2 regions of the Streptomyces cinereoruber genome follow, and region 2 is predicted to be linked to the other one. Evidence: riboswitches for the same ligand, from Rfam matches in the RefSeq annotation. Region 2 holds a riboswitch; the other holds the start of a gene.

Region 1 (14,415 bases), 2.1 Mb from region 2:
GAAGGTCGCCGACGACCCGTTCGCCGACCCGGGCCTCCCGCCCCACAAGCCCCGCATCCAGGACATCGACGAGCGGGCCGCCCGTCGGTCCGAGCGCGCGGTCGCCTTCATGTTCACGCTGTCGATGCTGGCCACCGTCGGCTTCATCGCCTCGTACGTGATCTTCCCGGTCGACAAGATCGTGTACATCTGGCCCTTCGGCCGGGTGTCCGCGCTCAACTTCGCCCTGGGCATGACCCTCGGCGCGGCCCTCTTCTTCATCGGCGCGGGAGCGGTCCACTGGGCCCGCACCCTGATGTCCGACGTCGAGGTCGCCGACGAGCGTCACCCGATCGCGGCGTCGCCCGAGGTCAAGGCGCAGGTCATGGCGGACTTCGCGGCCGGTGCCGCCGAGTCCGGCATGGGCCGCCGCAAGCTCATCCGCAACACGATGTTCGGCGCGCTGTCGCTGGTGCCGCTCTCCGGCATCGTCCTGCTGCGCGACATGGGCCCGCTGCCCGAGAAGAAGCTCCGGACCACCCTGTGGGCCAAGGGCAAGCAGCTCATCAACATGAACACGCACGAGCCGCTGCGCCCCGAGGACGTCGCGGTCGGTTCGCTGACCTTCGCGATGCCCGAGGGCCTCTCCGAGCACGACCACGGCTTCCAGACCGAGATCGCCAAGGCCGCCCTGATGATCGTCCGGATCCAGCCGGAGGACATCAAGGACAAGCGCGAGCTCGAGTGGTCGCACGAGGGCATCGTCGCCTTCTCGAAGATCTGCACCCACGTGGGCTGCCCGATCTCCCTGTACGAGCAGCAGACGCACCACGTCCTCTGCCCGTGCCACCAGTCCACCTTCGACCTCTCCGACGGCGCCCGCGTCATCTTCGGCCCGGCCGGTCACGCCCTTCCGCAGCTGCGGATCGGCGTGAACGAGAAGGGCTTCCTGGAGGCGCTCGGCGACTTCGACGAGCCCGTCGGTCCTGCCTTCTGGGAGCGCGGATGAGCACCGTGACGGATTCTAAGAAGAAGGCACCCGCCGGTGAGCGGGTCGCCGACTGGGCCGACGGTCGCCTGGGGATCTACTCGCTGGCCAAGGCCAACATGCGGAAGATCTTCCCGGACCACTGGTCCTTCATGCTGGGCGAGATCTGCCTCTACAGCTTCATCATCATCATCCTGACGGGCGTCTACCTGACGATGTTCTTCCACCCGTCGATGAACGAGGTGGAGTACGCCGGCTCGTACGTCCCGCTCCAGGGACAGCTGATGTCCGAGGCGTTCAACTCGACCATGCACATCTCGTTCGAGGTGCGCGGTGGTCTGCTCATCCGGCAGATCCACCACTGGGCGGCGCTGATCTTCCTCGCCGGCATGTTCGTGCACATGATGCGCGTGTTCTTCACCGGCGCGTTCCGCAAGCCGCGTGAGATCAACTGGCTGTTCGGCTTCCTGCTGTTCTTCCTGGGCATGTTCACCGGCTTCACCGGTTACTCGCTCCCGGACGACCTGCTCTCCGGCACCGGTGTCCGCTTCATGCAGGGCGCGATCCTGTCCGTGCCGGTCATCGGCACGTACCTCTCGATGTTCCTGTTCGGCGGGGAGTTCCCCGGCGGCGACTTCGTCGCCCGGTTCTACTCGGCGCACGTGCTGCTGCTGCCCGGCATCATGCTGGGCCTGATGGTCGCCCACCTCATCCTGGTGTTCGTCCACAAGCACACGCACTTCGAGGGCCCCGGCCGCACGAACAAGAACGTCGTCGGCATGCCGCTGCTCCCGGTGTACATGGCGAAGGCCGGAGGCTTCTTCTTCCTGGTCTTCGGCGTCATCGCGATCGTCGCGGCGATCGCCTCGATCAACCCGATCTGGGCGATCGGCCCGTACCGCCCGGACCAGGTGTCCACCGGCGCCCAGCCCGACTGGTACATGGGCTTCGCCGAGGGTCTGATCCGTGTCATGCCCGGCTGGGAGATCAACCTCTGGGGCCACACGCTGGTCCTGGGCGTGTTCATCCCGCTGGTGATCTTCCCGGCGGTGCTCGGCGCGATCGCGGTCTACCCGTTCATCGAGTCCTGGATCACCGGCGACAAGCGCGAGCACCACATCGCGCAGCGTCCGCGCAACGCCCCGACGCGCACCGCGTTCGGCGTCGCCTGGATCACCGCGTACATGATCATGCTCGTGGGTGGTGGAAACGACCTCTGGGCGACCCACTTCCACCTGTCGATCAACTCGATCACCTGGTTCGTGCGGATCTTCTTCTTCGCCGGTCCGGTCATCGCGTTCGTCGTCACCAAGCGGATCTGCCTCGGCCTCCAGCGCCGGGACAAGGACAAGGTGCTGCACGGCCGCGAGTCGGGCATCATCAAGCGCCTGCCGCACGGTGAGTTCGTCGAGGTCCACGAGCCGCTCAGCCAGGGCGAGCTGCACCGCCTCACGGCGCACGAGCAGTACGCGCCCGCCGAGCTGCCGCCGGCCGTCGACGAGAACGGCGTCGAGCGGAAGATCGGCCGCATGGAGAAGCTGCGGGTCAAGCTCAACAAGGGCTACTACGGCGAGGACAGCCAGGTCGCCAAGCCCACCGTCGAGGAGTACAAGGAGATCCAGAGCGGCCACGGCCACCACTGATCGCCTGAACACCTGAAGTTCGCCACGGTGAGAGCCCCGTCCATCCGATGGACGGGGCTCTTCGCCGTCCCCGGGGATCGATAGGGTGGGGCCGTGTCCGTCACGTCTCGATGACCAGGAGCTGCCATGAGCGCTGCGACCCCCGCTGGAGGACCTACCACGGCGGGCCGCTCCTGGCCCGTCGTCCTGGACGGCCTGCTGACCGGCCGCGACCAGAGCGCCGAGGACACCGCCTGGGCCATGGACCGCATCCTGCGCGGCGAGGCCACCGACGCGCAGATCGCCGGCTTCGCGGTCGCCCTGCGCGCCAAGGGCGAGACCGTCGAGGAGATCTCCGGACTCGTCCGGACGATGTACGAGCACGCCAACACGATCGAGGTCCCCGGCCCCTCCGTCGACATCGTCGGCACCGGCGGCGACGGTGCCAAGACCGTCAACATCTCCACCATGTCCGCGATCGTGGTCGCCGGCACCGGCGCCAAGGTCGTCAAGCACGGCAACCGGGCGGCCTCCTCCGCCTCCGGCGCCTCCGACGTCCTGGAGAAGCTCGGCGTCAACCTGGAGCTGACCCCGCGCCGGGTCGCCGAGGTCGCCGAGGAGGCGGGCATCACCTTCTGCTTCGCGGTGAAGTTCCACCCGGCGCTGCGGCACGTCGCCGCGGCCCGCAAGGAGCTGGGCATCCGGACCACCTTCAACTTCCTCGGCCCGCTCACCAACCCGGCCCGCGTCCGGGCCCAGGCGACCGGGGTCGCCGACGCCCGGATGGCCCCGATCATGGCCGGGGTGCTCGCCGAGCGCGGCTCCTCCGCCCTGGTCTTCCGCGGCGACGACGGGCTCGACGAGCTGACCACCACGGCCACCTCGCGGGTCTGGGTGGTCCGGGACGGCTCGGTGCGGGAGGAGGCCTTCGACCCCCGGGACGTCGGCATCGACCTGGTGCCCGTGGAGGCGCTGCGCGGCGCGGACGCCTCGTACAACGCCGACGTGGCCCGCCGGCTGCTCGCGGGGGAGACCGGCCCGGTGCGGGACGCGGTGCTGCTCAACTCGGCGGCGGCGCTCACGGCCCTCGAACCGGGCGACGGCACCCTGGTGGAGCGGATCCGCGCCGGCATCGAGAAGGCCGCCGAGGCGATCGACTCCGGCGCCGCCCGCCGGGCCCTGGAGCGCTGGATCTCCGTCAGCAACGCGTAGCCTTCCGGCCTTTCGCCGTACGACCCCGGTCCAGCATGCGGACCGGGGTCTTGCGCATCGGCGTTCCTGTGGCAGGATGCTCTTCAGGTCACGAGTGACAGCGTTTTGGCCCCGGCTTGCTGTCCGGCAACCCTCCGTCCGTGGCGGGGTGCCCCGGGTGATGACCAGGCCGTAGGCAGCGAGGTCTACGGCAAGCGCGGACCCCTCGAACACCAGGGGTCCTGGTCTCTCGAGGAGCTTTTTCCGTGAGCAAGCGAATGCGATAGGGCGAGTCCGCCCCTTCTTCACCCTCGGATCAGGGTCCCTTCCGCGTACCCCCATGTCTTCCGAGGCCTCACTCGTACCCCGCCGTGTCCGGCCGCGTACGGGATCACCGAAGCCATTCCGCACCGCCCGCCGGGAGATACCGCCATGTCCGCACGCCCTGACGCCACCGCCGCTGCCGCCACCGCCGTCGCCGAGGCCGTCGAGACCGTCGCCACCGAGTCCGCCGACCCCTGCTGCGCCGCCCCGCTGCCCGTCCTCGGCCGGGACGTGACCGTCCCGCTCGTCACCGGCGGCGAGGTGACCTACGCGGCGCTCGACTACGCGGCCAGCGCCCCCGCCCTCCAGCGGGTCTGGGACGACGTCGCCGCGTACGCCCCGTACTACGGCAGCGTCCACCGCGGCGCCGGGTACCTCTCCCAGCTCTCCACCGACCTCTTCGAGAACAGCCGCGCCACCGTCGCCGAGTTCCTCGACTGCCGCCCCGGCGACCAGGTCGTCTTCACCCGCTCCACCACCGACTCGCTCAACCTGCTCGCCGCCGCGATCCCGGCCGGCTGCGAGGTCTTCGTCTTCGAGACCGAGCACCACGCCTCCCTGCTGCCGTGGCGCGACGCCCGGGTCACCTACCTCGACGCGCCCCGCACCCCGGCCCGGGCCGTCGAGACCCTGGAGCGGGCCCTCGCGGACCGCGACCCGTACGGCCCGGCCCTGGTCTGCGTCACCGGCGCCTCCAACGTCACCGGCGAGCTGTGGCCGGTGAAGGAGCTGGCCGCCGCCGCGCACGCCCACGGCGCCCGGATCGTGCTCGACGCCGCCCAGCTCGCGCCCCACCACCCGGTCTCCGTGGCCGACCTCGACGTGGACTGGGTCGCCTTCTCCGGGCACAAGCTGTACGCGCCCTTCGGCTCCGGCGTCCTCGCCGGCCGCGCCGACTGGCTCCAGGACTCCCAGCCCTACCTCGCGGGCGGCGGCGCCTCCCGCAAGGTGGCGCGCCGGGCCGACGGTGGTGTGGACGTGGAGTGGCACACCACCGCGGCCCGGCACGAGGCCGGTTCCCCGAACGTCATCGGGGTCTACGCGATCGCCTCCGCCTGCAAGGCCCTCACCGAGGCCGGCTTCGACGCCCTCGTCGCCCGCGAGCGGCACCTGATCGACACGGTCCGCGCGGGCCTGGCCGAGGTCCCCGAGGTCCGGGTCCTCTCGCTCTTCGGTGACGAAGCCCCGCGCGTCGGCGTCATCTCCTTCGTCGTGGAGGGCTGGAACAGCTCCCACTTCGCCGCCGCGCTCTCCGCCGAGTACGGCATCGGCGTCCGCGACGGCCTCTTCTGCGCCCACCCGCTGGTCCGCACCCTGCTCGGCAGCGACCCGCGGGACCCGGGCGAGTGCGGCGCCCCCGAGGCGGCCCCCGGCGAGCGGTCCCTCAACGCCATCCGGGTGAGCTTCGGCGCCGGGACGCCCGACGAGCACGTGGAGCGGTTCGTCCGCGCCGTGAAGGAGCTCGTCCGGGACGGCGCCCGGTGGAAGTACCGCACCGAGGACGGCCGCTGCGTCCCCGACCGCGGCTGACCACTCACTCGTACGGGTGAAGGGGCCTCCCGACCGGGAGGCCCCTTCACCCTGTGCGCGTACGGAGCCTCAGGACTCCAGACCGATGGCGAAGGCCGCCTCCAGGTCGTGCTGCGAGTACGTGCGGAACGCCACGTGCGTGTCCGTGGCCTCGACGCCCGGGATCTTGCTGATGCTGCCGGGGATCACGTCCGCGAGGTCGTCGTGGCGCGGCACCCGGACCATCGCGATCAGGTCGTACGTACCGGTCACCGAGAAGACCTCGCTGACGCTGTCGAGCGCCGCGATCGACTCGGCGATCTCGGGGATGCGGTCCACGCTGGTCTTGATGAGCACGATCGCGGTGATCACGGCTGGCTTTCTCCCTCGGTCGCCGCGGCTGGGGCTTTCACTCTATCCCCACCCCGGTAGCGCACCCAGGCGTAGAGGAAGCCGATCGCGAAGCCCACCACGTGGGCCAGATAGGCGACGCCGGGGCCCGCGCCCGCCGCCCGCGCGGCCATCCACTGGAGCGTGAACCAGAAGATCAGCACGATCCAGGCGGGGAAGCGCAGCGGCAGGAAGAAGAGGAAGGGGAACAGGCTGGTGACCCGGGAGCGCGGGAAGAGGAAGAGGAAGGCCCCGAGCACCCCGGAGATCGCCCCCGACGCCCCGACGAGGGTCTGCTCGCTGTGGGCGTGCGCCGCCGCGTACCCGGCGAGGGCGAGGTAGCCGGTGCCCAGGTAGAAGAGGGCGTACGCGAACCGGCCCATGCGCTCCTCGGCCATCGCGCCGAAGACGTACAGGAAGAGCATGTTCCCCAGCAGGTGGAGCCAGCTGCCGTGGACGAAGAGCGCGGTGAACGGGGTGAGCAGGGCGCGCGGTTCGCCGCTCATCAGCTCGGCGGGGACGACCCCCCAGCGGCGGAAGTACGAGCCCTGGGCCGCCAGGAGCGCGTCACCCGTGCCGTGCGCCGGGTTCAGACCGGAGACCGGGCTGAACGCGAAGAGGAGGCAGCAGGCGGCGATCAGTCCGTACGTCACCGCGGGCCCGCCGCGCAGGCCCCGCAGGGCGCCGGTCGCCGCGCTTCGCCAATCGATCACGGACAGATCATGGCGTACCGGTGGCGAAGTGGACAGAGTGCCTCGCCGTGCCCCCGCCGGGCCGTGAGGCCGTAGGGTTGCGGGCAGTACGACCGCAGTTCGACGGCGCACCGCGGCTCCCGCACCTGAGTACCACGCAACAGGAAGAAGGACGGCTCGATGACGACGGTTCCCCTGCCGACCGCCGAGACCCGCTGGCGCTGCACGCTCTGCGGCAACCTCACCCGCTTCGACGTGACCCGCTCGTCCAAGGTCGTCGAGTACGTCCATCTGGACCTCGCCGGGGAGCCGACGGTCGAGGAGCGGCAGGTGGTCAGTGAGACCATCGAGTCGGTCCGCTGCCGGTGGTGCAACGCGGTGGACCAGATCGAGCTGGTGGACAGGCCGGGCGCCGCCTCCTGAGGGACGGCGCGGACGACATAGGGGTGACGGATCGTGGAGCAGCCCGCGCACGGTGGAGAGTCGGCCGGCGCGGCAGGTGACGCTGCCGAGACGCTCGACCACCCACTGCCGGAAGGCGTACGGCGGCGGGTCGTCGCGCTGGTCGCCGACGCCTTCGGCGGGCTGACCGTCGCGGAGCTGCCCGCGCCCCTGCGGCAGTACGCCCGCTTCACCCCGAGCCGGCGGGCCAAGTTCGCCGGCACCGCGATGGCGGCCGCCCTGGAGAGCGACCCGCTCTTCCGGCAGCGGATCGGCGAGCGGTTCAAGCAGGGCCGGCCCGAGCTGGCCGGAGCCGTCGAGGGCGGCGCCCCGCCCGCGGCCGCCGATCCCGTCGACGTGGCGGCGGCCGCCTACGTGCTGCGCCCGCCCGGCTGGGTCAAGCTGGTCGCCGCCGCCGGCGAGGAGGCCCTGCGGGCCGACGCCGAGCGGGCCGACGAGGCCGGACGGCGCGAACTGGAGCGGCTGCGCGAGGAGCTGGCCGCCGCCCGGGACCGCTCCCGCGGCGAGACCGAGCAGTTGCGGCACGACCTCGACGCGGCCCGCAAGGAGGCCGAGTCCCTCCACCGCAAGCTGCGCAGCGCGCAGAGCGACGTGAAGCGGGGCGAGGCCGCGCTGCGCAAGGCCCGGGGCGAGATCGAGGCCGTACGGGCGGAGGCGGCGGCCCAGGTGTCGGCCGCCGAGAGCGAGAGCCGGCGGCTCAAGGCCCGGCTCGGCGAGGTCGAGGCGGCCCTGGAGGCCAGCCGCAGGAGCGCCCGCGAGGGGCGCTCGGTGGAGGACATGCGGCTGCGGCTGCTGCTCGACACGGTCCTCGACGCGGCCCAGGGGCTGCGCCGCGAGCTGGCGCTGCCGCCCGTCTCGACGCATCCGGCGGACACCGTGGACGCGGTGGAGCCGGGGCGGATGTCGCCGAAGGACATCGCGGCGCGGGCGCTCTCCGAGACCGACCCGGCGCTGCTCGACCAGCTCCTGTCGCTGCCGCAGACGCACCTGGTCGTCGACGGCTACAACGTCACCAAGACCGGCTATCCGACGATGCCCCTGGAGAAGCAGCGGCTGCGGCTGCTCGGCGGGCTCTCGGCCCTCGCGGCCCGCTCGGGCGCCGAGGTCACCTGCGTCTTCGACGGGGCGGAGCTGGCGGCCCCGGTGCTCCTCGCGCCGCCGCGCGGGGTGCGGGTGCTGTTCTCCAAGCCCGGTGTGACGGCCGACGAGTTGATCCGGCAGCTGGTGCGGGCGGAGCCGCCGGGGCGGCCGGTCGTGGTGGTCTCCACGGACCGCGAGGTGGCCGACGGGGTCGCGAAGGCGGGGGCACGGCCGGTCGCGTCCGCCTTGTTGCTGAAGCGGCTTTCGCGCCTCTCGTGACCTCTCGCAACTCCTGCGCTTTATGCCCGGATTGTGGACGGCGGTCCGTCAACCTCCCCTCACTGCCCGTGCGATGTATGTAAATAATGTGGTGCGTGAGCGAGATTTTCTCCGGTGGGATTTGAATGATCACAACTCGGTCACTAGGGTCAGGCCTCGAACCTTCGCGCGGTTGATCGCCCATCCGGGGTGACGGCGGAGGAACCGCCTGCCCCTGACCGGTCGGGCGGCTCGAGGAAGAAGGAGCTCGCCTTCGTGGCGTCCCACCGTCGACCCAAGCAGCCGAGCCGCGCCCGTGTGACCGTGCTCACCGTGACCGCGGCCGCAGCCGTCGCCCTCACCGCCCAGTCCGGCGCCCAGGCGGCCCCCGCCAAGCCCAAGATCGACGAAGTCAAGTCGAAGGTGGACGAGCTGCACCACGAGGCCGAGGAGGCCACGGAGCAGTACAACCAGGCCGACGAGCGCCGGGGCAAGCTCCAGAAGGAGATCGGCGAGCTCCAGGACAAGGTGGCCCGCGGCCAGCAGGACCTCAACACCCTGCGCGACAAGATCGGTTCGGTCGCCAGCGCCCAGTACCGCTCCGGCGGCATCGACCCGGCGCTCCAGCTCTTCCTCTCCGGCGACCCGGACACCTACCTCGACAAGGCGTCCGCGATCGACCAGCTGAGCGCCCAGCAGGCCGACGTCCTCACCGCGATCCAGGCCAAGCAGCGCACCCTCGCCCAGCAGCGCGCCGAGGCCACCGCGAAGCTCGCCGACCTCGACGGGGTCCGCAAGACCCTCGGCGAGAAGAAGCAGAAGTACCAGGGCAAGCTGGCCGAGGCCCAGAAGCTCCTCAACACCCTCACGGCCGCCGAGAAGGCCAAGATGGAGCAGGAGGAGAAGGAGAAGGAGCAGCGCGCCAGCCGCGCCGCCGGCGAGCGCGTCGACCTGGGCAACGAAGTCCCCGCGAGCGGCCTCGGCGCCGCCGCGCTCAGCGCCGCCGCCACCCGGGTCGGGTACCCGTACGTCTCCGGTCACGAGGGTCCCACCTCGTTCGACTGCTCCGGCCTGACCCAGTGGGCCTACGGGAAGGCCGGCGTCAAGCTCAGCCGCGTCACCTACACCCAGCAGAACGACGGCACGAAGATCGGCCGCAGCCAGCTCCGGCCGGGCGACCTGGTCTTCTTCAACGGCCTGTCGCACGTGGGCCTGTACGCGGGCAACAACACGATCCTGCACGCCCCCAAGCCGGGCGCCAACGTCCGCTACGAGTCCATGGACTACATGGGCACGTTCCAGTTCGGCGTCCGCATCGGCGGCTGACCCCCGCGACCCGCCGCGGCAAGCCGCCCGAACGGGTGGTTCCCCGCGACGCACGCTGACTCGACGCCCCGCCGGTGACCTGTGGTCTCCGGCGGGGCGTCACTTTGCGTGCCCGGCGCCTTCGTTGGACGGAGAGTGATCAGCGGCTACTGTCTGCCGCGCCAGTCTGCGTCGAGCCGAACGGAGCGCGATCCGTGGCGTCCCACCGCCGACCCGCCCGGGTCACCGTCCTCACCGCCGCCGCCGCGGCCACCGCGGCGGCGTCCCTCGGGGCCGTCCCCGCGAGCGCCGACCCCGGAACCGGAACCGAGACCGCCCGGACCAGGGTCGACCGCCTCTTCGAGGAGGCCGAGCGGGCCACGGAGAGCTACAACGAGGCGGACGAGAAGGCGGACGCGCTGCGCCGCACGGTCGCCCGGGCCCGCGACGGCCTGGCCCGCGGGCAGGAGCGCGTCAACCGCATGCGGGGCGTCCTCGGCTCGGTCGCCGGGGCCCAGTACCGCTCCGGCGGCATCGACCCCGCCCTCGCCCTGCTGCTCTCCTCCGACCCCGACAGCTACCTCGAACGAGCCTCCGCCCTCGACCGGCTCACCGCCCGGCAGAGCACCGCGCTCGGCGAACTCCAGCGGGAGCAGCGCCGGTTGGGCCAGCGGCGGAGCGAGGCCCGCACGGCCCTGGCCGAGCTGGAGCGCAGCCGGACCGAGGTCGCCCGCCACAAGCGCACCGTCGAGGGGAAGCTCGCCGAGGCCCGCCGGGTGCTCGCCTCCCTCACCGCCGAGGAGCGCGCCGACTTCGAGGAGCGCGCCTCCCGCACCGGGGGCCGCGAGGACGCCGGCGGCGCCCCCGGCGGACCGGCCGGGGAGACGGCGCCCGCCGCCGCGGACGCCGGACCGGTCTCCTCGCGGGTCGCCGCCGCCGTGGCCGCCGCCCGCGGCGCGGTCGGCAGGCCGTACGTGTGGGGGGCGACCGGGCCCTCCGCCTTCGACTGCTCGGGCCTGATGGTCTGGTCCTACCGCCAGGCCGGGATCAGCCTGCCCCGCACCTCCGCCGCCCAGCGGCACGCGGGCCGCCGGGTGCCGCTCTCGCACGCGCGGCCGGGGGACCTGGTCACGTACCGGAGCGACGCCAGCCACGTGGCGATCTACGTCGGGAACGGCCAGGTCATCCACGCCCCCTACCCGGGCGCCCGGGTCCGCTACGACCCGGTGAACATGATGTCGCACGTGACGGTGACCCGGGTCTGAGGCGGTCGGCGAGGGCGACCCGGCCCTGAACCGGACGACACGGGCCCGGCCGCCGGGGGCCGGGCGGACCGGGGCCCGCCGCCCGTCCCGGGAGCCGCGACCGCCCCGGGCCGGTCCGTCCCGGGCCGGTCCCTTCCGAGGGCCGTCCCGCCCGGCCCCCGGTCGGCTCGGGAGCCGTCCCCGCCGTTCGGATCGTACGATCGGAGGCGTGGCGGAGCAGGGGTACGGAGCGCGACGGCCGGCGGTCTTCTGCCTGCTGGCCCTGCTGCTCGCCCTGACGGGCCTCGTCGGCTGCGCGGAGACCGGGCCCGGCCGCGCGACCACCCGGGAGATCCAGACGCTCCTCGACGCGCACGCCAGGGCCCTCCTCGCCCGCGACGAGCCCGCCTACCGCGCCGCCCTCGACCCCGCGTACGCGCCGACCGCCCTCACCGTCTACCGGCGGCTCGCCGCGGTGCCGCTCGACGACTGGTCGTACCGGGTCACCGGCGTCGAGCGCACCGGCCCCGACCGGGTCACCGCCCGCGCCGAGCTGGGCCACCGGCTCAGGGGCCACGACCGGCGGCCCGTCACCGGCGCCCGCGTCCTGGACCTCACCGAGCGGAACGGGCGCTGGTACGTGACCGGCGAGCGGCCCGCCGAGGGCGCGCCCCGGCAGCTGTGGGAGCAGGGCGACGTCGCGGCCGTCCACGGCACCCGCTCCCTGGTCCTCGGCGCCGGCCGGGACCGGGCGCGGCTCCGGGAGATCGCGGCGGCGGCCGACCGGGCGGTCCCCGCCGTCGCAGGGGTCTGGCCCGAGGACTGGGCCCGCCGGGTGGTCGTCCTCGTGCCCGGCTCCCTGGACGCCATGGGGCAGCTCCTCGGGGCGCCGGGGGACTCCTACCGGGGGATAGCGGCCGTCACCACGGGCGAGACCAAGGGCGGGGCGGACGCGCCCGCCGACCGGGTGATCGTCAACCCCGACGCGTACGGGGTCCTCGGCGACTTCGGCCGGCAGCTCGTCCTCACCCACGAGACCGTCCACGTCGCCACCCGCACCCACACCACCCCGTCGACCCCGATCTGGCTCTCCGAGGGCTTCGCGGACTGGGTCGCCTACCGGGACGCCGACCGCACCCCCGCACAGGCCGCCCCCGAGCTGCGCCGCGCGGTCCAGGGCGGCGAACCGCCCGTCCGTCTCCCGGAGGACGCCGACTTCTCCTTCGGCGGGGACGCGGAGTCCCTGGCGCGGGCCTACGAGGGCGGCTGGCTGGCCTGCGAGATGGTCGCGGAGCGCTGGGGCGAGGAGAGACTGACCGCGTTCTACCGTGCGGTGGGCGCGCACCCGGGCCGGGAGGGCGCGGTGGAGAACGCCCTCCACGACGTCCTGGGCACCACCCCGGAGGAGTTCACCGAGTCCTGGCGGACGTACGTGCGGGAGCAGCTCGGATAGGCCCGTCCGGCGCACCACCGTCGCAGGGGCGTCCTCCCTCAGCGGGACGAGCCCGACAAGGCCCCCTCGGAGTCCGGGCGGGAGGCCTGCGCGGGGACGGTCGCGGTGGTGAGGCGCGGTTCCGTGACCGTCTGGTGCCACAGGATCCGGCAGGCCAGGACGGCGGCGGCGACCAGCAGGCCGTTGCGGGTGAAGAGCACCGCCATGCCCAGCGGATCGCTCCGCGTCACGTGCCAGAACCACACCGGGAACTCGAACTGCGTCACCGCCGTCGCCCAGACCACCAGGTGCGCGGGCCGCTCCATCCGGCTCGACCGGAAGGCCAGGCACACCGCCGCCAGACCGATCAGCCACAGCATGTACTGCGGGGAGAGCACCCGGCTCGTCAGCGTGAAGAGCAGCACCGCCACGAAGGCCGCGTCCGCCACCGTCGAGGAGACGAACCGGCGCGCCCTGATCCGCCACAGCAGCAGCCAGCCGAAGGCGCCGATCGTCACCGCCATCGCGGCCGTCGACACCGCGGACACGTACGGGCCGAGGAACTCCATCGAGCCGTAGTTCATCCGCACCTCGCCCTCCCAGCCGAAGTGCCGCAGCACGTGGAAGACCGTCGCGCCCAGCGACTCCACCTCGGTGCCCCGGTCCCGTTGGAAGGTGAGGAAGGAGAGCGCCCCCGGCTTCCACAGCACGCACAGCAGCAGCACTCCGGCCGCCGCGCCCGCCGCCGCCGACCAGGAGCGGAGCGTCGCCCGCCCCTTCGGGGTGCCCACGAGCACCAGCGCCGGCCACACCTTCAGGACCGCCCCGAAACCGGCGAGCGCGCCGAGGACCCGGGGACTGCGGCCGGCCGCGAGGAGCCCCGCCACCGCGACGGCGGTCACCATCACGTCGTACCGGGCGTACGCGGTCGGGCCGAGCAGCGCGACGCCCGCCAGCCAGATCCAGGCGCCCCGGGACGTCCGGCCCGCCCGGCGGCCCGTGTACAGGAGGAGGCCGAAGACCAGCGCGTCGCAGAGCAGGGCGAGGACGAAGAAGGCGGCTGCGTAGCCGAGGAACGGCAGCAGGTCGGGGGCGATCATCACGAACGCCGCCGCCGGCGGGTACTGCCAGGTGACGTCGTCCCGCGGGTACGTGCCGTCCCGCAGCACCTCGTACCAGCCCCGGTAGATGTTCTCGACGTCGTACGCGATGTCCGGCCCCGGGACCTCCACGACGTCGAACACGCAGAGCAGGAGCAGGACCCGGGTGAGCCCCCAGAGGCCGACCGGGAGCCACAGGCCCGCGCGCGATCCCTTCCCCGCCGCGCCCGTCGTCACGTGACTCGTCCTCGTCGGGTCGGCCCGCTCGCGCGGGGGAGTGGTGGTGCCGGGCTGGGGGTGCCATCGCGTACTGTCGGCCACGATGCACAAGACCCTGATCGTAACCAACGACTTCCCGCCGCGTCCCGGGGGAATCCAGGCCTTCCTGCACAACATGGCCCTGCGCCTGGACCCCCAGCAGGTCGTGGTCTACGCCTCCACGTGGAAGCGGGGCCGCGAAGGGGCCGAGGCGACGGCCGCGTTCGACGCCGAACAGCCCTTCACCGTCGTCCGGGACCGCACCACCATGCTGCTGCCCACTCCCCGGGTGACCGCCCGCGCCACCGCGCTGCTGCGCGAACACGGCTGTGAGTCCGTGTGGTTCGGCGCCGCGGCCCCGCTCGGCCTGATGGCCCCCGCCCTGCGCCGGGCCGGCGCCCGGCGGCTGGTCGCCACCACCCACGGCCACGAGGCGGGCTGGGCCCAACTGCCCGCCGCCCGGCAGTTGCTGCGCCGCATCGGCGAGGGCACCGACACGATCACCTACCTCGGCGAGTACACCCGCTCCCGGATCGCCTCGGCCCTCACGCCCGCCGCCGCCGGCCGGATGGTCCAGCTCC
Region 2 (14,415 bases):
AGGCGTGCGGCGAAGGCCGGCACCGCGTAGTTCGACAGGTGCAGCAGGGGCTCGCGCACCACCGCGCAGACCGCGATCAGGGGAGCGGTGACCTCAGGGGCGTTCGTGTGGCGGTGCGGTCCGGCGGTCGCCTGGACTCCTCCGAGACCTACGCCGGGCCCCTCAGCGACTCCAGCTGGTTCAGGAACCAGCGCTGCGGCGGCAGGGCCGTGGACGCCGTCGCCAGGCGTTTCGTGCGGTCGGTGCGTTCGGGGTGGGGCATCGTGAGGGCCGTGTGGAGGGCCTCGGCGGTCTCCGAGACGTCGAAGGGGTTCACCGTGAGCGCGTCCTCGCGCAGCTCCTCGTACGCGCCCGCCTCCCGGGAGAGGACCAGCGCGCAGCCCTGCTCCGAGACCACCGGTATCTCCTTGGCCACCAGGTTCATGCCGTCGCGGACCGGGTTCACCAGGGCCACGTCCGCCAGGCGGTAGGCCGCCAGGGAGCGCGTGAAGTCGTCCTTCACCGAGACCAGGACCGGCGTCCAGTCCTCCGTGCCGAACTCCGCGTTGATCTCCTCCGCCAGGGCCGCCACCGAGGCCGTGTACGAGCGGTACACCTCCAGGTCCTGGCGCGAGGGGTACGCCGACGCCAGGTGCACCACCCGGCCGCGCCACTCCGGGCGGGTGGTCAGGAGCTCCCGGTAGGCCAGCAGGCCGCGCAGGATGTTCTTCGACAGCTCGGTGCGGTCCACGCGGACGATCGTCTTCCGGTCGCCGGCCTCGGCCCGCAGCTCCGCCAGCCGCTCGTCCACCGCCGGCCGGTACGCGAGCGCCCGCAGCTCCTCCGCGTCGACGCCGAGCGGGTACACCTTGACCTCGGTGGTGCGGTTCGCGCCGGGTCCGGCCCACCGCCGGTGGTTCACCGTGCGCCGGCGGTCGCCCGCCGGGAAGCTCGGCTCCGCGACGCCCGTCGCGCTGTCGATGTGCGCGCCGGACATGAAGGCCGAGGCCCAGGCCCAGGTGTGGAATCCGACCTCGTCCGCGCCGAGCATGCCCCACAGCAGCTCCTCGCGGATGTCGTCCGGCAGCATCCGCAGGTACGCGGGGGACGCCCACGGGGTGTGCGTGAAGTGCGCGATCCGCAGGTCCGGGCGCAGCTCCCGGAGCTGCCCGGGGACCAGGGCCAGGTGGTAGTCCTGCACCAGGACCGCCGCCCCCTCGTCCGCCGCCCCGGCCAGCGCCTCCGCGAAGGCGCGGTTGTACGCGCGGTACGACTCCCAGCGGCGCCGGAACTCCGCGTCGTACACGGGCTCGCGCGGGATGTCGTACAGGTGGTGGTGGAGGAACCACAGCACCGAGTTCGCGATGCCGTTGTACGCGTCCGCGTACACGTCCGGATCGATGTCCAGCATCCGGACGCCGGGCTCCCCGACCCCGCGCCGGACCGCCTCCCGGTCGCCCTCGCCGAGGGCCGCGCACACCCACACGCTGTCCTGCGAGGAGACGGCGCTCAGGCCGGAGACCAGGCCGCCGCCGCCCCTGCGGGCGTCGAGCGAGCCGTCCCCGCCGAGCGCGTACGAGACGGGACCCCGGTTGGATGCCACGAGCACAGAAGCCATGTGGCGAACCTAGCCCGTCCCGTAAACGCTCAAACGTACGTATACAAGACGGGGGGTTCCGGCCACCCAGGGTCACGGGCGGGACCTGGGTCACGCAAGGGGCCCGGGAGGGGTCAGAGGTCGGGGTGGGCCCGCAGGGCCGCCCTCGCCACCAGGCCCGTCGCCGCCAAGGCCGCCACCAGGCCGCCGAGCAGCCAGAGCCGTTCCTCGCCGCCCCGGGGGTGGGGTGGAGTGGTCGCCCTTCTCGCCTTTCCCGGTGCGGCCGGTGCGCCCGGCGCCGGGGACGCGTGCGCGTGGGCGGGGACGGGGCCCGGCGGCACCGGCGCCGCGTCCGCCGCCGTGGGCGCCCACGCCACCGCCGTCAGGCCCGCCGCCGCCAGCACCCTGCCCGTACGCCCCGTACGCCCCGTACGCCCTCGTCCGAAGTCCATGGAACCCATGGACAGTGAATGTATGTAAAACGGGTCATAGGGTCGCGTTACGCCACGCGGCGGCGCGCGTACTCCGCGACCTCCGCCATCGGCGGCCGCTCCTCCGTGTCCACCGCGTACGTCCGCGGCTCGAAGCCCCCCTCGCCCCGCTCGAACTGGGTCAGCCACGGCCGCACCAGGTGCCCCCGCGACAGCCTCAGCTGCGCCGTCCGGTAGATCGTCGCCGCCATCCGGCCGAGGGCGTGCCCGTCCTGGTGCCGGTGCTTGCGCACCCCCACGTCCACCTGCGCGAGCCCGTCCAGACCCACCGTGTGCAGCGCGTCCACGAGCAGGCCCAACTCCACTCCGTAACCGACCGGGAAGGGCAGCCGCTCCAGGAGCGAGCGGCGGGCCGCGTACTCGCCGCCGAGCGGCTGCACGAAGCCGGCCAGCTGCGGCCAGTGCAGGTTCAGGACCGGGCGCGCCATCAGCTCCGTCACCCGACCGCCCTGACCGGGGGAATCGCCCAGCGGACGGTCGTACATCGCCTTCACGAGGTGCACCTCGGGGTCGGTCAGGAGCGGGCCCACGATCCCCGTCACGAAGTCCGCCGAGAAGTCCCGCAGGTCCGCGTCCACGAAGCACACGACGTCCCCGCTCGTCACCATCAGTGACCGCCACAGGACCTCGCCCTTGCCGGGCACGGCCGGTATCCGGGGGAGTACGTCGTCGCGCGCGACCACCCGCGCCCCGGCCGCCGCCGCGACCTCCGCCGTGCGGTCCGTGGAGCCCGAGTCGAGCACCACCAGCTCGTCCACGAGCGGCACCGCCTCCGACATCAGCTCGCGGCGGATCACGCCCACGATGTCCCCGACGGTCGCCTCCTCGTTCAGCGCCGGCAGCACCACGCTGACCGTCGTCGAGCGCTTGGCGGCGAGGATCCGCTCCAGCGGCCGGTCCGCCACGGACCAGGACCGCCGGGACAGCCAGCGCTCCACCTCTTCCAGCACGTGATCTCCATCTCGCGGTTCGGACGGGCCGTCCAAGCGCCCGGGCCTTCGGTTACAGTCTTGAACAACGCAGCGACCCCCCGCACGTCGGGGTGGCGACCGCGTCGGAGCACGGGAACGAAAGTCCCGGGGCTCCCCACAATCGAATACCGCTCATCCAGAGGGGCAGAGGGAAACGGCCCGTTGAAGCCCCGGCAACCCTCCAGTCGGTCACTCGTCATCCAGCGAGGTCCCCGGCTAGGGAAGGTGCCAAATCCGTCTCAAGGCGAAAAATTCGTCATTGGGAAAGATGAGGAGAAAGGGCCTCGCCTCCATGGCTGTACAGACCGTCGCACCCGCCACCACCGTCGACCTCGGTCCCGCGTCCGGACTCTCCTGTCGCGAATGCGGTGAAGTCTTCGCCCTCGGCCCGATCTTCGCCTGCGAGCTGTGTTTCGGACCGCTCGAAGTCGCGTACGACCTGCCCGCCGGCGACCCCGAGGAGCTGCGGAAGCGCATCGAGGCCGGCCCCGCCAGCATCTGGCGCTACGCCCCCCTCCTGCCCGTCCCGGCCGACGTCGCCGAGAAGCCGAACCTGAACCCCGGCTGGACCCCGCTGGTCAAGGCCGACAACCTCGCCCGCGAGATCGGCGTCGCCCCCGGCAGGCTCTTCGTCAAGGACGACTCCGGGAACCCGACCCACTCCTTCAAGGACCGGGTCGTCGCCCAGGCCATCGAGGCCGCCCGCGCCTTCGGCTTCACCACCCTCTCCTGCTCCTCCACCGGCAACCTGGCCGGCGCCGTCGGCGCCGCCGCCGCCCGCGCCGGCTTCCGCTCCTGCGTGTTCATCCCGCACGACCTGGAGCAGGGCAAGGTCGTCATGGCCGGCGTCTACGGCGGCGACCTCGTCGCCATCGAGGGCAACTACGACGACGTGAACCGCTTCTGCTCGGAGCTCATCGGCGACCCGCTCGGCGAGGGCTGGGGCTTCGTGAACGTCAACCTGCGCCCGTACTACGGCGAGGGCTCCAAGACGCTCGCGTACGAGATCTGCGAGCAGCTCGGCTGGGTCATCCCCGACCAGCTCGTCATCCCGATCGCCTCCGGCTCCCAGCTCACCAAGATCGACAAGGGTCTCCAGGAGCTCATCAAGCTGGGCCTGGTCGAGGACAAGCCGTACAAGATCTTCGGCGCCCAGGCCGAGGGCTGCTCCCCGGTGTCGGCCGCCTTCAAGGCCGGCCACGACGTCGTACGGCCCCAGAAGCCGAACACGATCGCCAAGTCGCTCGCCATCGGCAACCCGGCCGACGGCCCGTACGTCCTCGACATCGCCCGCCGCACCGGCGGCGCCGTGGAGGACGTGAACGACGAGCAGGTCGTGGACGCGATCAAGCTGCTCGCGCGGACCGAGGGCATCTTCGCCGAGACCGCGGGCGGCGTGACCGTCGGCGTCACGCGCAAGCTGGTGGAGAACGGCCTCATCGACCCGGAGCTCACCACCGTCGTCCTCAACACCGGCGACGGGCTCAAGACCCTGGACGCGGTGGCCGACACCTCTCAGGCGACCGCCACCATCCGCCCGAGCCTGGACGCGTTCCGCGACGCCGGCCTGGCCCGCTGAACTCCTCCGGTCCCCCGAAAGGTCAAGAAGCCATGGCAGTGAACGTCCGCATCCCCACCATCCTCCGCACCTACACCGGCGGGCAGTCCGAGGTACAGGCCGAGGGCGCGACCCTCGCCGAGGTCATCGCGGACCTGGAGAAGAACCACGCGGGCATCGCCGCCCGAGTCCTGGACGACCAGGGCAAGCTGCGCCGCTTCGTCAACGTCTACGTGAACGACGACGACGTGCGCTTCGAGCAGGGCCTGGAGACGGCCACCCCGGCCGGCTCGGGCGTCTCGATCATCCCGGCGGTCGCCGGCGGCTGCTGAGCCGCGGGGAGCGCCGCCCTCCCCGGGCCGCCTCCTTGTCCCGTTTCATTGAATTGCCCCTTCCGCGTCCACAAGCGGAAGGGGCAATTCTGCATGGTTGAGCGCGGTAGAGTTGGGGAAGTCCCCTCCGCTGCTCATGCCGGGTGCATATGAGAACGCGCCCCGACCTGACAAGAAGCAGCCAAACTGTGCGCGCATTGTGTACCTTCTGCGTCTTTTGCCGGGCCCGACTTGCCCCGTGATTCAGGGGAATCTCCCCAATCCTCCTTTCCGCGCCGCCCAGAATTCCCGCCCGAATGGCCTGTTGCAGAGGGCAGTTGGGCAGATACATTCAGCCGCGGTCGACGCGTTCCGGCGCAGGGTCTGACCCGGGGTTCGTGAAGTGCGGCCCCGCGCAAGGGCCAGTAATAGGGGAGTTAGGCATGGCTCAGGGCACCGTCAAGTGGTTCAACGCGGAGAAGGGCTACGGCTTCATCGCGGTCGACGGTGGTGCGGATGTTTTCGTCCACTACAGCGCGATCCAGATGGATGGCTACCGCAGCCTCGAAGAGGGACAGCGGGTCGAGTTCGAGATCTCGCAGGGCCAGAAGGGTCCGCAGGCCGACATGGTCAAGCTCGCCGTCTGAGCGCGGCGCGATCGGCCACCGACGCAACGCCGTCGAGGGGCCCGCATCCCCGGGGGTACTTCCCAGGGGGGCGGGCCCCTCACGCGTTCCCGGACGTACCCCCTCCGGCGTCCGTACCGCCCCCGCACCCCCCGTGCCCCCTCCCGAAACCCGAGAGTCGCTTGCACTCTCCTAGGGCGAGTGCTAATCATTGGCGTTAGCACTCGGAAGGTGAGAGTGCTACGAGGATCGGGCAGACGAGGCCGCCGGCCGGGTGGGGCAAGGAACCACACGGACACGCGGAGGCCGTCCGTCGCGGGCGTCGGCGCGGTCCTGGAGCGTTATCCACCCCATGTCCGGGAGGACCACTTCACATGGCCAAGATCATCGCGTTCGACGAGGAGGCCCGGCGCGGTCTCGAGCGCGGCATGAACCAGCTCGCTGACGCCGTCAAGGTCACCCTCGGCCCCAAGGGCCGCAACGTCGTCCTCGAGAAGAAGTGGGGCGCCCCCACGATCACCAACGATGGTGTCTCCATCGCCAAGGAGATCGAGCTCGAGGACCCGTACGAGAAGATCGGCGCCGAGCTGGTCAAGGAAGTCGCCAAGAAGACGGACGACGTCGCCGGCGACGGCACGACCACCGCCACCGTCCTCGCCCAGGCGCTCGTCCGCGAGGGCCTCCGCAACGTCGCCGCCGGCGCCAACCCGATGGCCCTCAAGCGCGGCATCGAGAAGGCCGTCGAGGCCGTCTCCGGCGCCCTGCTCGAGCAGGCGAAGGATGTCGAGACCAAGGAGCAGATCGCCTCCACGGCCTCCATCTCCGCCGCCGACACCCAGATCGGCGAGCTCATCGCCGAGGCGATGGACAAGGTCGGCAAGGAAGGCGTCATCACCGTCGAGGAGTCCCAGACCTTCGGTCTGGAGCTGGAGCTCACCGAGGGCATGCGCTTCGACAAGGGCTACATCTCGGCGTACTTCGCCACCGACATGGAGCGCATGGAGGCGTCGCTCGACGACCCCTACCTCCTGATCGTCAACTCCAAGATCTCCTCCGTGAAGGACCTCCTCCCGCTCCTGGAGAAGGTCATGCAGTCGGGCAAGCCGCTGCTGATCATCGCCGAGGACGTCGAGGGCGAGGCCCTGTCGACCCTGGTCGTCAACAAGATCCGCGGCACCTTCAAGTCCGTCGCGGTCAAGGCCCCGGGCTTCGGCGACCGCCGCAAGGCCATGCTGAACGACATCGCCATCCTCACCGGCGGCACGGTCATCTCCGAGGAGGTCGGCCTCAAGCTGGAGAACGCGGGCCTCGACCTGCTCGGCCGCGCCCGCAAGGTCGTCATCACCAAGGACGAGACCACCATCGTCGACGGTGCCGGTGACAGCGAGCAGGTCGCCGGTCGCGTGAACCAGATCCGCGCCGAGATCGAGAACAGCGACTCGGACTACGACCGCGAGAAGCTCCAGGAGCGCCTCGCGAAGCTGGCCGGCGGCGTGGCCGTCATCAAGGCCGGTGCCGCGACCGAGGTCGAGCTCAAGGAGCGCAAGCACCGCATCGAGGACGCCGTCCGCAACGCGAAGGCGGCCGTCGAGGAGGGCATCGTCGCCGGCGGTGGCGTGGCCCTGCTCCAGGCGTCGACCGTCTTCGAGAAGCTGGAGGCCGACCTCTCCGGCGACGAGGCCACCGGTGCCGCGATCGTGAAGCTGGCCCTGGAGGCCCCGCTGAAGCAGATCGCCGTCAACGCCGGCCTCGAGGGCGGCGTCGTGGCGGAGAAGGTCCGCAACCTGCCCGTCGGCCACGGCCTGAACGCCGCGACCAACGAGTACGTCGACCTCATCGCCGAGGGCATCATCGACCCGGCGAAGGTGACGCGCTCCGCGCTGCAGAACGCCGCGTCGATCGCCGCGCTGTTCCTCACCACCGAGGCCGTCATCGCCGACAAGCCGGAGAAGGCCGCCGCGCCGGCCGGCGGCGGCATGCCGGGCGGTGACATGGACTTCTGATCCTCGGGAATCTCAGGATCCCGGGATCGGCGGTTCGTCGCTGAACGCGAACGAGGGCGGCACCCCCTGCCGGGGGTGCCGCCCTCGGGCGTTGTGTACGGACCCTTCACGCCTTCCGGAAGAGCCCCGCCCACAGGAAGGACTCGCCGAAGGCGGCCGAGTCGGCGGGTTCGTCGCGCATGCGCCGCAGCTCGACCTCCGCCAGGTCGGCGAAGATCGCGCGCAGCGAGTCGTCGGTGTACGCGAGGCCGCCGTCGAGCCGCCCGTTGCGGTAGAAGTCGGCGTCCGGCAGCTCGGACCCCATGCCGCCCTCCCCGGCGGCGAACGCGGTCAGCGAGAAGAGGCCGCCGGGCGCGAGGACCCGGTCGAGGAGCGCGAGGTGGCCGACGCGGCGGTGCGGGGGCAGGTGGTGGAAGCAGCCGGAGTCGTGCACGAGGTCGTACGGCCCCTCCAGGACGCCCGGCGCGAAGGCGTCGCCGCGCACGAACCGCACGCCCTCCGCGCCCGCCTCCCGGGCCCGCTCCTCCGCCCACCGGATCGCGGCGGGGGACAGGTCCACGGCGTCCACCTCGTACCCGAGCGAGGCGAGGTACAGGGCGTTCCGCCCGGGCCCGCAGCCGAGGTCGAGGACCCGGCCCCCGCCGCCCGGGAGCAGCCCCCGCCCGGCGTACGACACCAGGCTCTCGTCCGGCTTCGCGACGAAGAACGGCACGGGCCTGTCCCGGTCGGCGTAGAACCCGTCCCACCACCCGGAGCCCCCGCCCGACCAGCGGTCGGCGGCGGGCGGGAACAGGTCGTCGAGCAGGGTCATGACGTCGTCGAGCGTGCGGACATGGCGATGGGCGGTATCCATACGGGCTCCCCTCCGAAGTCCCCCAGTTTACCGATCCGGGCGCCAAAACCCCAGGTCAGTAAGGGTGTTGAGGGTTTCGGCGGAGGCTCCGTACGGCTGCCGGACGGGCCTTCCCGTACGGCGGGGTCCTGCGGGGCGCGGGACGCGGCGTCGCCCTCGGGAGGCCGCCCCGAGCCCCGGAGGAGGCCCTTTCCCGGGCCCGCCCGGACGGGTTTCCGCACGGATCCCGAGCCGTCGTTGAACGGGTTCGAAAATGGTGATCGGCCGGCGTCGTCCTCTGCTAGGGTCGGCCTGCTCGCGCGGGGGACGAGCGGCCGACCATGTGGCCCCTCCCCCGTGCCGTATGCCCTGGGGAGGGACTTCTTCGTGATCAGCCCGTTGGAAAGACGGCCGCGCCGGCGTGCGTCCGGCCGTGTCGCACTCGCCGTCGGCCTCGCGGTGACGGTCGGCGCGGGGGGTGCCGCCGGGGCGGCGACCCCGCCGTCCGGAGCCTCCGGCGAAGCCGTGGTCGTCGGCGCGGGCGCGCGCTACGTGCCCCGCGCCACCATCGTCCTGAACGCCGGTGACACCGGCTTCCTCACCGCGCAGGAGGGCGACGACCGGCTGCGCTGGATCGACTACGCGACCGGACGGGCGACCGTCCTCGACCACCGCCTGCCGAAGCCCCTCTCGTACGACGTCGACGAGTTCCGCTTCGCCGAGTACCCGGCGAACTTCGGCCACGGCTCCGACACCGTGGCCGTCCTCTCCGAGGGGCCGGCCCCGTACGTGACGCTCCAGCAGCGGGCCGGCGGCGGTGCGACGACCGTGGTCCCGATCCCGGAGGGGCAGACGTACGTCGGGACGTACGGCGACACCGTCCTCACCCGGACCGGCACCGAGACCGCCGTGACGGGCCTGCACCTGCTGCACCCGGAGGACGGAAAGGTCCGGGACCAGAAGCTGGAGGGGTTCCCCGAGGGCTGGAACCTCACCGTCGGCGAGGGTGACGCCCGCTCGATCGCCGTCCGCGGCATCAAGTGGGAGGGCAGCACGATGTCCCAGGGGTGGTGGGTCGTCGACCTCGCGAGCGGGAGCGTGAAGACGCTCTCCACGCACGGCGAGAGCGTCTCCTTCGACCGGGACACCGTCCTCCACTTCGGCGCCCCGTCGAGCGACCAGGCCCAGGTGTACCGTCGCGACGACCTGGACGCGGACCCGGTCACCTTCGACATGCGGGACGTGGCCTCCTACGACGACGTCGTCCGGCGCTTCGGCGACGCCTTCGTCACCGTGGCCCCGCCCAACCCCGGCAACAACGAGTACCGGGGCAACCACCTCGTCCTGCGGGACGGCACGGGAAGCTGGAAGTCCCTGCTGGCCGTGGCCTCCACGGCCGTGCACCGCACGCCCGACGGCTCGCTGCTGATCACGGGCGCGGAGGAGCGCACCGACCGCGGGCCCCTCGACTGGGGCTACCACCTCCTCACTCCGGGCCCGGACGGCACCGTCGCCCGCAAGCGCCTGGCGGACATCGAGGACATGGAGGCCAGGCCCTTCGGCATCTCCCTCGGCAGCGGCGTCCTGACCACGGCCGACGAGTCGAACCTGTACCAGCCGGGCGGCATCCTCGGCGGCTACCGGAGCACCTGGCTGAAGACCTCCGGACGGCCCGAGGAACTGCGCTCCACGACCGACGGCCTGGTGAACGGCAGGGACGCCGACTGCGGCACCTCGTGGCGCGTCCACTGCGTCACCATGTTCGCGAGCGGCGACGGCCACCACGGCCGCAAGGCGGGCACCGAGCAGGACCTGACCATGCTCTACCGGAACGGCTCCGACGCGTGGGGGCCGCGCCTGACGACCGGGCTCGGCAGCCCCCAGGTCGTCGACCTGTCGGGCCGGTTCGGCGTCGTGAACCAGGGCTGGGGAGGCGAACAGGCGGTCGTCGAGTTCCGCGGCACCGACTCCGGCGCGGTGCTCCAGAAGCGCGCACCGGTCACGTCGGCCCTCTGGGGCAACACCCTGTGGAGCGCCACGGCGGACTCGGACGTCGTCACCTCCAAGACCCTTCCGGCGGGGACGGCCGGGGAGTCGTTCACGACCACCAACCGCTGCACGCCCACCGACCTCCAGGCCGTGGGCCGCTGGGTCTACTGGAAGTGCCAGGACGAGTCGTGGGACGTCCGGGGCGGCGGTCTGTACGACCGGTCCACCAAGCGCTTCGTGTCCGTCGGTTCGGAGGACGTGCTGCTCGGCGACGGCTACTTCGTCTCCCGCTCGGACGCCGCGGGCCTCACCCTGGTCGACCTGCGCGACGGGGTCCCGGGCAGCGGAAAGGCGGCCGACCTGCCCCGGCGCGTGATCGCGACCCCGGCCGACCTCGGCGCGAACACCGTCCGCCGCGCCGGCTGGACCGTCGACCGCTTCGGCGGGCACGTCGCCTACACCGGCGACGACCGCCGGGTCCGGGTCGTCCCGTCCGGCGTCCCGGCCTCCCGGATCGCCGTCATCGACGCCGACGCGCCGACGTCCGTCGACCTCCGGTCGGCGTCCTGGAAGCCCCGCTGGTGGCTGTCCAAGCCCGCCGCGTCCTGGACCCTGACGTTCCAGGACAAGGCCACGGGCAAGGTCGTCCGCACCCTGACCGGCGGCGAGGCGCGGGGCATCGTCGACCCCGTCTGGGACGGCGAGGACGCGGCGGGCCGGCCCGTCGTGAACGGCGCCCACACCTGGACGCTGACCGCGAAGCCCGCCGACGGGCAGGGCGCCGACCTGGCGCTGTCCGGCGCGGTGTCGGTGACCGGCGGCGTCGCCGCGTGGCGCGACACGGCCGGGGACGACGGCTTCGGCGACCTGCTGGCGATGGACCCGGCGGGCCTGGTCTCGCTCTACAAGGGCAACGGCACGGGCGGGCTCTCGGCCCGGATCGCCGGTACGGGCGCGAAGTTCCCTGCGGACACGGTCCTCGTCCCGTCGGGCGACACGAACGGCGACGGCTGCAACGACGTGTACGCGCGCGTGGGCGACGAACTGCGGTCGTACCGGCCGGCCTGCGGGACGTTCGTGTCGGCCTCCTCGCCGTACGTCTCGGTGGGCAAGGGCTGGGGCCAGTACGACGTGCTGACCTCGCCGGGGGACGTGGACGGCGACGGGCACACCGACCTGATCGCCCGTCAGGCGTCGACCGGTGACGTGTACTTCTACGCCGGAACGGCCGACCAGCGGTTGCGGACCGGGGTCCGGATCGGTGTGAACTGGAAGCTGTACACGAAGATCGCGGGCGCCGGAGACCTGGACGGCGACGGGCGGGGCGACCTGCTCGGCATGGACGCCTCGGGCGTCCTGTGGCGGTACTACGGCACGGCGACCGGCGGCGTGACGGTCCGGGCGAAGGTCGGTGGCGGCTGGGGCGTCTACTCGTCCCTGGTCGGCGTCGGCGACCTGTCCGGCGACGGGCGCGGGGAGCTGGTCGCGCGCGAGAAGGCCACCGGCAAGCTGTGGCGCTACACCAACCTCGGCAACGGCCTCTACGACACCCGGGTCATGATCGGCACCGGCGGCTGGAACGGGTTCAAGGAGCTCTACTGATCCACCACCCCTGATCCACCCCCCCGTGGGCCCGGCCGTGAACGGCCGGGCCCACGGGCGTTCCCTAAGGGGCCAGGAGGCCGGTGTCCTGGCCGGCGCGGTGCAGGGCATCCGTGACGAAGCCGTTCGCCTTCAGTTCCTCGACCGTGTCGCGGAGGAAGGCCAGGGTCTCCGGGGCGCGGGAGAGCGTGGTGCCGACCGCCTGCCGGATCTCCATGAAACGGCCCTCGATCAGCCGTACGTCCGGGTTCTCCCGTACGTACGCGGTCAGGGGCTGCCGGATGCCCGCGCCCGCCTCCAGGCCCTCGGCCCGGAAGACGTCGACGCCCTCCTCGCCGCGCACGACGGTCGCGCGGGCGAGGGTCCGGGACAGGAACAGGTCGTAGGCGGACCCCTTCTTGACCCCGATCCGGACGCCGGGGGCGTCGACCTCCTCGACCGTGGTGAGCGCGGAGCCGCGCGGCACGGCGTACACCCCCTCGATGACGACGTACGGCGCGGTGAAAGCGACCTCCGCCTCGCGCGCCGGGTCCACGGCGAGGAAGCAGAGGTCGGCCCGCCCGTCCGCCATCGCCTCGAAGGACTTCCGCGCCGCGTCGAAGCAGAGCAGCTCGACCCCGACCCCGAGCCGCGCCCCGATCTCCCGGGCCAGGTCGACGGTGATCCCGGAGGGGTCCTCGGGGGTGCCCTGGGCGAGCACCGGGTTCCCGAGGTTGACGGAGGCGCGGAGGACACCGGTGGGGGCGAGGTCGGCGGCGATGCGCTGCGTGGTCGTCATGGGGGTGGAGTCTAGGGAGCGGTGGGGGGCTTCCCGTACGGGGCGGGTTCTCCCGTACGGGCTGGGGGCTTCCCGTACGGGTGTCAGAGCTTGGCCGGTTTCGGCTCCGGGCCCGGCTCCGGTGCGGGGCCCGGCGGGGGCGTCGTGCCCGCCGACGCGGCCACCACCGTCTCCGGCCCCGTGTCCGTGTCCACGTCGAACTCCTCCAGGAGCCGGGCGCCGAAGCCCCAGAAGTACGTCGCCACGAAGCCCGCCAGGTAGCCGGTGAGCAGACCGCCCGCGTAGACCGCGATCGTGCGGCCGAGGCCCTTGTCGCCGTCGAGGAGCGGGAACAGGGCCCAGCCCGACGGGCCGATCGCGGTCGAGCCGACCTTGGTGCCCAGCATGCTGAACAGGCCGACGAAGCCGCCGCCGAAGGCGCCGCCCACGCAGGCCGTGACGAAGGGGCGGCCCAGGGGCAGCGAGACGCCGTAGATCAGGGGCTCGCCGACGCCCAGGAAGCCGGCCGGGAGGGCGGACTTGATGGTGCGGCGGATCGAGCCGTTGCGCGGGAGCCGCAGGTAGACGGCCATCGCCGCGCCGACCTGGCCCGCGCCCGCCATCGCGAGGACGGGCAGCAGGACCGTGTGGCCCTGCTGCTCGATGAGCGTGGTGTGGATCGGGATGAGTGCCTGGTGCAGGCCCAGCATCACCAGCGGCAGGAACAGGCCGCCCAGGACGAACCCCGCGCCCGCGCCCGCGTGGACGAGGAGCCAGTCGGCGAACTCGCCGATCGCGTTCGAGACCTCGCCCGCGACGAACATCAGGCCGAAGATCGTGACCAGGCCGGAGACCAGCACCGTGAGCGTCGGGGTGACGAGCACGTCCAGGGACTCCGGCACCCACCGGCGGCACCACTTCTCCACGTACACCGCGAGCACTGCCGCGCCGAGCGCGCCGAGGACGCCGCCCTGGCCGGGGGAGAGCGTCTGGCCGAACGCGTCGACCTTCGCGACGCCCGGGAAGACGACGATCGCGGCGACCGCGCCGCCCAGGATCGGGGTGCCGCCGAACTCCTTCGCCGTGTTGAAGCCGACGAAGACCGCGATGAGGGCCATGAAGCCGCTCGCGATCGCGGCGAGGGCGGGGGTGACGGCGGGCAGCCAACCGAGGTTGATCAGGAGGCCGTTGAGGCCGGCGATGATGCCGCAGCCGATGAGGGCGGGGATCAGCGGCACGAAGACGTTCGCGATCCGGCGCAGGAACAGCTTGAACGGGGTCTGGTTCCTCGCTTTGCGGGCCGCCCTGATCGCCGCGCCCTGCGCCGCGAGGTCGTCGGCGGAGGGCGTCGCCGCGGGAGCGGCCGGCGCCTCGGCCACCAGGGCCTCGAACTCCGGGGTCACGCGGGCGACCGTGCCCGGCCCGAGGACGATCTGGTACGTGTCGTCCTCGACGACGCCCATCACGGCCGGCAGGGCCTTGAGCTCCTCGTCCCGGACGAGCGAGCGGTCCCGCAGGCCGAGGCGGAGGCGGGTCATGCAGTGGGCGACGGAGGTGATGTTCCCGGCGCCGCCGACGAGGGGGAGGATCGCGGCGGCGACGGCGCGGTTCTTGTCGTCTGTGCTCATGGTGCGGTGGTGCCTTGCTGTGCGTGGGGGAGGGGTGCGGTTCTACCGGGCGTGCAGCGCGGCGCGCAGGT

What was found. Region 2 has a riboswitch for S-adenosylmethionine ahead of thrC (threonine synthase). Riboswitches for the same ligand answer to the same signal wherever they lie in the genome.
Region 1: linked by a shared signal. The riboswitch ahead of CP977_RS09660 (aminotransferase class V-fold PLP-dependent enzyme) and the one ahead of thrC (threonine synthase) in region 2 are both predicted to bind S-adenosylmethionine.

Annotation. Positions count from the first base shown of each region.
Region 1 is NZ_CP023693.1:2,181,475-2,195,889, reverse strand. Features, by position in the region: gene qcrA (cytochrome bc1 complex Rieske iron-sulfur subunit) at 1-988, shown strand, start outside; gene qcrB (cytochrome bc1 complex cytochrome b subunit) at 985-2,610, shown strand; gene trpD (anthranilate phosphoribosyltransferase) at 2,737-3,801, shown strand; SAM riboswitch class IV at 3,888-4,004, shown strand; gene CP977_RS09660 (aminotransferase class V-fold PLP-dependent enzyme) at 4,213-5,634, shown strand; gene CP977_RS09655 (Lrp/AsnC family transcriptional regulator) at 5,704-5,985, opposite strand; gene CP977_RS09650 (rhomboid family intramembrane serine protease) at 5,982-6,716, opposite strand; gene CP977_RS09645 (hypothetical protein) at 6,876-7,118, shown strand; gene CP977_RS09640 (NYN domain-containing protein) at 7,152-8,516, shown strand; gene CP977_RS09635 (C40 family peptidase) at 8,772-9,821, shown strand; gene CP977_RS09630 (C40 family peptidase) at 10,016-11,065, shown strand; gene CP977_RS09625 (hypothetical protein) at 11,274-12,497, shown strand; gene CP977_RS09620 (glycosyltransferase family 87 protein) at 12,536-13,813, opposite strand; gene CP977_RS09615 (glycosyltransferase family 4 protein) at 13,899-14,415, shown strand, end outside.
Region 2 is NZ_CP023693.1:4,293,431-4,307,845, forward strand. Features, by position in the region: gene CP977_RS19315 (alpha,alpha-trehalose-phosphate synthase (UDP-forming)) at 149-1,597, opposite strand; gene CP977_RS19320 (hypothetical protein) at 1,711-2,037, opposite strand; gene CP977_RS19325 (glucosyl-3-phosphoglycerate synthase) at 2,076-3,017, opposite strand; SAM riboswitch class I at 3,168-3,313, shown strand; gene thrC (threonine synthase) at 3,331-4,617, shown strand; gene CP977_RS19335 (MoaD/ThiS family protein) at 4,650-4,928, shown strand; gene CP977_RS19340 (cold-shock protein) at 5,351-5,554, shown strand; gene groL (chaperonin GroEL) at 5,908-7,536, shown strand; gene CP977_RS19350 (class I SAM-dependent methyltransferase) at 7,643-8,389, opposite strand; gene CP977_RS19355 (FG-GAP-like repeat-containing protein) at 8,756-11,959, shown strand; gene CP977_RS19360 (transporter substrate-binding domain-containing protein) at 12,024-12,737, opposite strand; gene CP977_RS19365 (PTS transporter subunit EIIC) at 12,821-14,344, opposite strand; gene murQ (N-acetylmuramic acid 6-phosphate etherase) at 14,387-14,415, opposite strand, start outside.